DNA from 2 places in the Stenotrophomonas sp. YJH_SMC_19 genome. Region 1 is predicted to be linked to the other one. Evidence: riboswitches for the same ligand, from Rfam matches in the RefSeq annotation. Region 1 holds a riboswitch; the other holds the start of a gene.
What was found. A riboswitch is a leader RNA that binds a small molecule or an ion and turns the genes downstream of it on or off. The one in region 1 is predicted to bind glycine.
Positions count from the first base shown of each region.

Region 2: it holds a riboswitch for glycine, as region 1 does, so the genes downstream of both, gcvP (aminomethyl-transferring glycine dehydrogenase) here and AC5P5R_RS08935 (trimeric intracellular cation channel family protein) in region 1, are expected to answer to the same signal.

Region 1 covers NZ_JCAFRI010000006.1:74,753-78,145, forward strand. Annotated here, with positions in the region: gene AC5P5R_RS08930 (3-deoxy-7-phosphoheptulonate synthase) at 1-549, shown strand, start outside; gene AC5P5R_RS08935 (trimeric intracellular cation channel family protein) at 718-1,335, opposite strand; glycine riboswitch at 1,418-1,523, opposite strand; glycine riboswitch at 1,537-1,626, opposite strand; gene AC5P5R_RS08940 (GIY-YIG nuclease family protein) at 1,667-1,942, shown strand; gene AC5P5R_RS08945 (nuclear transport factor 2 family protein) at 2,014-2,445, shown strand; gene AC5P5R_RS08950 (hypothetical protein) at 2,451-2,906, shown strand; gene AC5P5R_RS08955 (NAD(P)/FAD-dependent oxidoreductase) at 2,998-3,393, opposite strand, start outside.
Region 2 covers NZ_JCAFRI010000018.1:12,656-16,048, forward strand. Annotated here, with positions in the region: gene AC5P5R_RS16690 (siderophore-interacting protein) at 1-120, opposite strand, end outside; gene AC5P5R_RS16695 (multidrug effflux MFS transporter) at 261-1,487, opposite strand; glycine riboswitch at 1,787-1,889, shown strand; gene gcvP (aminomethyl-transferring glycine dehydrogenase) at 1,952-3,393, shown strand, end outside.

The sequences.
Region 1 (3,393 bases):
GCCTCGGGTCTGTCGTGCCCGGTCGGCTTCAAGAACGGCACCGATGGCAACGTGAAGATCGCCGCCGACGCGGTGGGTGCGGCCTCCAATCCGCATCACTTCCTGTCGGTCACCAAGCAGGGCGGCACCGCCATCGTGTCGACCACTGGCAACCCGGATTGCCATGTGATCCTGCGCGGCGGCAAGCAGCCGAACTACGATGCAGGCAGTGTCGCCGAGGCCTGCCAGGCGCTGGCCAAGGCCAAGCTGCCGACGCGCCTGATGATCGACGCCAGCCATGCCAACAGCCTGAAGAACCCGGACAACCAGCCGAAGGTGATCGAGGACATCGCCGTTCAGTTGGAAGACGGTGAACAGCGCATCGTCGGTGTGATGATCGAGAGCCATCTGGTCGGTGGCCGCCAGGAACTGGTGGAAGGCCAACCGCTGGTCTACGGGCAGAGCATCACCGATGGCTGCATCGACTGGGACACCACCGTGACGGTGCTGGAGCGACTGGCCGCGGCCGTGCGCGCCCGTCGCGAAGTGAAGGTGTCCGAAGCCGCTTGAGTGCGGCACGTGTGTGGATGGCGGCCAGCGCCTGCGGGGGTGCGGCCGCGATCAGGGCCGGTCGGAGTTGGAGACCGGCCCATCTGCACCGGCGATGCGCCTGGCGCTGCGCATGAGCGACAGCGCCAGGTACATCGCCGGGGTGGTGCGGATTCCGCCGCGCCAACCTCAATGCACTTCGTCGTGGTACACGAACTTCGGCATTTCCCAGCGGTAGTGGATCGCCAGCAGGCGCAGCGCGAAGCCGCCGCCGAGGCAGCACAGGATCGCGGTGGCGTCGGCCACGCCCCAGTGCAGCAGCAACAGGTAGGCCGCGCCGGTCAGCAGCGCGATGATCGCGTACAGCTCCTTCTGGAAGATCAGCGGCACCTCGTTGCAGAGGATGTCGCGCAGCACGCCGCCGAACGCGCCGGTCAGCATGCCGGCGATCAGCACGATCGGCATCGCATGGCCGGCTTCGCGCGCGATCGAGCAGCCGATCAGGGTGAAGGCGATCAGGCCCAGGCCATCGAGCACCAGGAAGGTGCGGCGGAAGTGGTGCATCCAGCGCGCCACCCAGGTGGCGATCAGCGCCGCGCACACGGTGAAGCCCAGGTACTCGGGATGCTTCACCCAGCCCAGCGGGTAGTGGCCGAGCAGGATGTCGCGCAGTGAACCACCGCCGAGTGCGGTGACGCAGGCGATCATGACCACGCCGAACAGGTCCATGCGGCGGCGGCCGGCGGACAGCGCGCCGGTCATGGCTTCGGCGGAAATGGCGATCAGGTAGATGATGGACAGCAACATGGGGCAGGCTCCGGGCGCGGTGGGGCCGGCCATGCGCGGACGCCGCCATTGCCTGCGCAATGACGGAATGACGATGACCGGTGCCGCTCCCGCTGTCCTTTTGCCTGAGAGTTCAGCGGCATGGGCCGCGTGCCCCTTCGGCGGATCGTCCCGGGCATGCCCGGTGACCTCTCTCCAGCTCGGCGAGTCGAATGCATGGTTGGTGGGATTCCAGCCCACCGGCCTGAGCGATCATGGGAGCCTGCGCCTTCGGCGGGCGCCAGCGCGGCGCCTCTCTCCTGCATTCGGGCGCCAGTATATCCGCTGCAGTGCAGCACGGCATAATCCGGGCATGGCCCCGTCCCTCCGCCCGTGGTTCCTGTACCTGCTCGAATGTCGCGATGGCAGCTATTACGCCGGCATCAGCACCGACGTGGACGCGCGTTTCGCCGCCCATCAGGCCGGCAAGGGCGCGCGCTACACCCGGGCCCGGCCACCGCTGCGCGTGCTGGCCGTGCGCGAATACCCGGACCGGGCCGCCGCCTCGCGGGCCGAGTGGCAGCTCAAGCAGCTGCCGCGCGAGCGCAAGCTGGCGTGGTTGCAGGCGGTGGATGCTGGGTCCCTGTAGATCCATGGCATACATGGATGCCTCTGTGCCGCCATGCGATGATCGCCCAGCCCTCAGCGCTGGAGACCCGGATGTCCACCGTCGCCCTGTTGTTCGCTCTCTCTGCGTCAACCAGTCCCGCTGCCGACCCGGCCACCCTCGCGGCCATCGAAGCCACCTGCCATGACTACGTCGACGGCCAGCTGGAGGCCGACCCGCAGCGCGTCGCCCGCTCCCTGCACCCGGACCTGGCCAAGCGCGCGGTCCTCGGCGATACGCCCGACGAGCGGCTGGGCCTGCGCCGCATGTCGAAGGAAGAACTGGTCGCGCTGACGAAGCAGGGCGCGCTGAAAACCCCGAAGGATCAATGGGACCGCCGCTGCACGGTGCTGGACGTGACCGGCAATGCCGCCTCGGTGCGATTGGAAACGCCGTGGTTCGTCGATTACTTCCACATGGGGCGCTTCGACCAGCGCTGGGTCATCGTCAACGCGTTGTGGTACCCGAAACCGAAGGCGAAGTGAGCACGATGCGTGCCGCCGGTAAGGCATGGGTCTCCGTCGTCGTATTGGCCGCCGGCATCGCACTGCTGCCTGGCCTGCTGTACCTGCTCGGGCTTGCCCTGGTGGGCGGTTGGCCGAAGCCAGCAGACCGTGCGCCCAGTGGTGTGGCTGCGTGCAGCAGTGAACCGCGAACAGGATTTCAGCCGATGAATCCCTGGAGTTTCGCCGCGCAGTTCTTCGACGACGACGCGATGAAGAAGAAGGTGCCAGAGTTGGAACGGGAGGCGTTCTGGATTGCCCGCCGCCATCTTTGGCGGCAGCCACGGCACGACATGCTGCGCTGGCATCTGAGCAGCACGGCACTGACGATCTGGATTACCCGCAACTGGAGTGCCGCGCAGATTGCCGACACCGCAAGGAAGGAGGACTTCTGCCGCGCATGGTCGAAACGGCGGGCGCCCGGCGGCCCGATGAAGCGGTAGATCCACACCATGCATGGATGATGTTGACGGAGTCAGAGCCCTTTCCTGCGGAGAGGGGGCGGACCGCGCGGCAGCCGGCCAGCGGCCGGCACTACCGTCGGGGTCGCCGGTCTTCCTGGTCATCACCGAAGATGATGCGCGCGCTGCGCTGGTAGCTCCAGTACGCCACGGCCCAGTTCAGCAGCACTACGATGCGGTTGCGGAAGCCGATCAGGAAGAACACGTGCGCGGCCAGCCAGAACCACCAGGCCAGCACGCCCGACAGCTGCAGCCGGCCCAAGTGCACGATCGCGGCCATGCGGCCGATGGTGGCCAGGTTGCCGTAGTCGGCGTACTTGAACGGGCCGGGCTCGGGCTTGCCGTGCAGGCGTGCGCGGATCACCTCGGCCACGTATTTGCCCATCTGCTTGGCAGCGGGTGCCACGCCGGGTACCTGCTTGCCGTCGGCCTGGCTCAGTGCGGCCAGGTCACCGGCCACGAACAGCTC
Region 2 (3,393 bases), on a different contig from region 1:
TTCGGTCTTCATCCGCGCCACGTCGGCACCGGTGAACACCATGCGGTCCAGGGAAGGGGAAAGAACGCGGCGCTCCTTCAGCGCCACCTCGAACAGGCGGTAGGTCTGCTGCGCAGCCATGGGGAACCTCATGCAACGACATCGGATTGGCTGGCTGTCGTGCATCCACGCACCGGCTGGCTGGAGTGCCCAGCCTAGTCCGGTCGTTCCTCTTCGCAAGCGTTGCGGGCAAAGCGGCCGGCCCTACCCCTGCGCGCTGCTCAATGGCCCGTGCAGGCCGCCTGTGCCGCGCGTTCACGCTGGTGTTCCCAGTACCAGAACACGAAGCCGGCGGCGAAGAACGCGGCCTGCCCCAGCGCCAGGTGCAGCGGGCTGGCGCTGAGCAGCGGCGACACCACGCCGGCCACCACCGTGCTGATCATCAGCTGCACGAAGGCCTGCAGCGACGAAGCCAGGCCGCGCTGGTGCGGGTACATGTCCAGCACCGCCAGCGCCAGGATCGGGAAGATCAATGCCATGCCCATGCCGCCCAGGAAGATCGGCAGCACCGCCCACGGCAGCACGAACTGCGGCGACAGCGCCACGTAGCCGACATTCAGCAGCACCGACAGCGCACACAGGCCGAAACCAATGGACACCTGGCGGGTGGGCGTGGTGTGCCCGGCCATGCGCCCGGACAGGAACGAGCCGGTGGTCATGCCGCCGATGGTGGGGATGAACAGCCAGGCAAAACCACCCTCGCCCAGATGCAGGTGCTGCATCACGAACACCGGCGCCGAGGAGATGTACAGGAAAATGCCGCCGAAACCGATGCTGCCGGCCAGCGCCAGGCGCAGGAACCGCGGGTTGAAACCGATGCGCACGTAATCACGCAGCAGCACGCGCGGCGACAACGGCACCCGTGCCTCCACCGGATGGGTTTCCGGCAGGTAGCGTGCAGTGGCCGCCAGCAGGAGCAGCGCAAACACCACCAGGAACCAGAAAATCAGTGGCCAGCCGGCGCCGCTGAGCAGGATCCAGCCGCCGATGATCGGTGCGATGGCCGGAGCGATGCCGAACAGCATCGATACCTGGCTCATCAGGCGCTGCGCGTCGTGTCCGTGGTACAGGTCGCGGATCACCGCGCGGCCGACGATCATGCCGACGCCTGCTGACAGGCCCTGCAGCGCACGGAACGCCAGCAGCGTGGTCAGGTCGGTGGACAGCGCGCAGCCGACCGAAGCGCCGACGAACACCACCAGGCCACCGAGGATCACCCGCTTGCGGCCCCAGGCGTCGGACAGCGGGCCGTGCGCAAGGCTCATCAGGCCGTAGAACAGCAGGTACACGCTGATGGTCTGCTGCACCGCCACCTCGTCCACCGCCAGGCGCTGGGCCAGCTGCGGGAACGCCGGGAAGATGGTGTCGATCGAGAACGGACCGAACATGGCCAAGCCGGCGAGCAGCAGGGCCATGCGGCGGGTGGAGGGAGCAACAGCGGCGGTCATGGGAAAGGCGTCCGGCAGGGCCATGCGCGGCACGCACGGCGGGCGCCGGTCCCCTGCAGCAGGGACGGCGCCAGATGAATTCGGGTATCCGCCCATCATAGGTGGGGATTGCGCCTGATGCCATGCAGCAGTGCACGAAATGCACGGACGGGCCATCGGCCATTCAGGCGCGGCCTCCAGGTCCGAAAGCGGCCGCCGCGCCCGCAACGGGCTATAATCGGCGGGCAACACGGTGGGAGAAGCGGAACACCGCTGCCGAAGGCGCAACGCCCGTAATCGCTCAGGCCCGATACCACCCGTAACACAACTCTGGAGAGACCGGTTCGATCCGGCGCCGAAGGGGCACGAAGCTGCGGTCCGCCGAGCTTTTAAACTCTCAGGCAAAAGGACAGAGGGGCGCCCCGCAGACCGCCGACCGGCGGCTTGTGCCCGTGCGTGTGCCCTTTCCTGACGGATCCTTCGCCATGTCCCAGAACACCCCTTCCCTGCGTGAGCTCGAGCACCACAACGCGTTCGTCGAGCGCCACATCGGCCCCAACGACGCCGAGATCGCGCAGATGCTCGACGTCGTCGGCCACGCGTCGCTGGATGCGATGACCGACGCCATCGTGCCGGCCAAGATCAAGTCGCCGGCACCGCTGGCACTGCCGGAGTCGATGACCGAAGTGCAGGCACTGGCGAAGATCCGTGCGATCGCCGACAAGAACACCGTGCTGCGCAGCTTCATCGGCCAGGGTTACTACGGTACCCACACGCCGAACGTGATCCTGCGCAACATCCTGGAAAACCCGGCGTGGTACACCGCCTATACCCCGTACCAGGCGGAAATCTCGCAGGGCCGCATGGAAGCGCTGATCAACTTCCAGACCCTGTGCGCCGACCTGACCGGCATGGAAATCGCCAACGCCTCGCTGCTGGACGAAGCCACCGCCGCCGCCGAAGCGATGACTCTGGCCAAGCGTTCGGCCAAGTCGAAGTCGGACACCTTCTTCGTGCACGACGCCGTGCACCCGCAGACCCTGGAACTGCTGCGTACCCGCGCCGAGCCCATGGGCATCGTGCTGCGCGTCGGCACCCCGGCCGAAGCACTGGAAGCAGAAGCGTTCGGCCTGCTGCTGCAGTATCCGGACACCTTCGGCCAGGTCGGCGACTACAAGGCGCTGGTCGATGCCGTGCACGCACGCGGCGGCCTGGTGGCCGTGGCCACCGACCTGCTGGCCCTGACCCTGCTGGCTGCCCCGGGCGAATGGGGCGCGGACATCGTGGTCGGCAACAGCCAGCGTTTCGGCGTGCCGTTCGGCTTCGGTGGCCCGCACGCCGCCTTCATGGCCTGCCGTGACGCCTACAAGCGCTCGATGCCGGGCCGCCTGATCGGCGTTTCGATCGATGCCCAGGGCAACCCGGCCTACCGCCTGACCCTGCAGACCCGCGAACAGCACATCCGCCGCGAGAAGGCCACCTCCAACATCTGTACCGCGCAGGTGCTGCTGGCGGTGATGGCCTCGATGTACGCCGTTTACCACGGCCCGGAAGGCCTGACCCGCATTGCCCGCCGCACGCACCGCCTGGCCTCGATCCTGGCCGCAGCGCTGCGCAATGCCGGCGTGCAGGTCGGTGGCGACTTCTTCGACACCCTGCACGTCACCGGCGTGCATGCCGATGAAATCCATGCCAAGGCACGCGCCGCCGGTTACAACCTGCGCGCGATCGACAGCGACTCGGTCGGCATCAGCCTGGACGAGACCACCACCCGCGCCGACATCGTCGCCGTGGCTGCGGTGTTCGGTGCCTCGCTGGACGTCGACGCGCTGGATGCCAGCACCGCCGACGCGCTGCCGGCCGGCCTGCTGCGCCAGTCCGCGTTCCTGACCCACCCGGTGTTCAACACCCACCACAGCGAGCACGA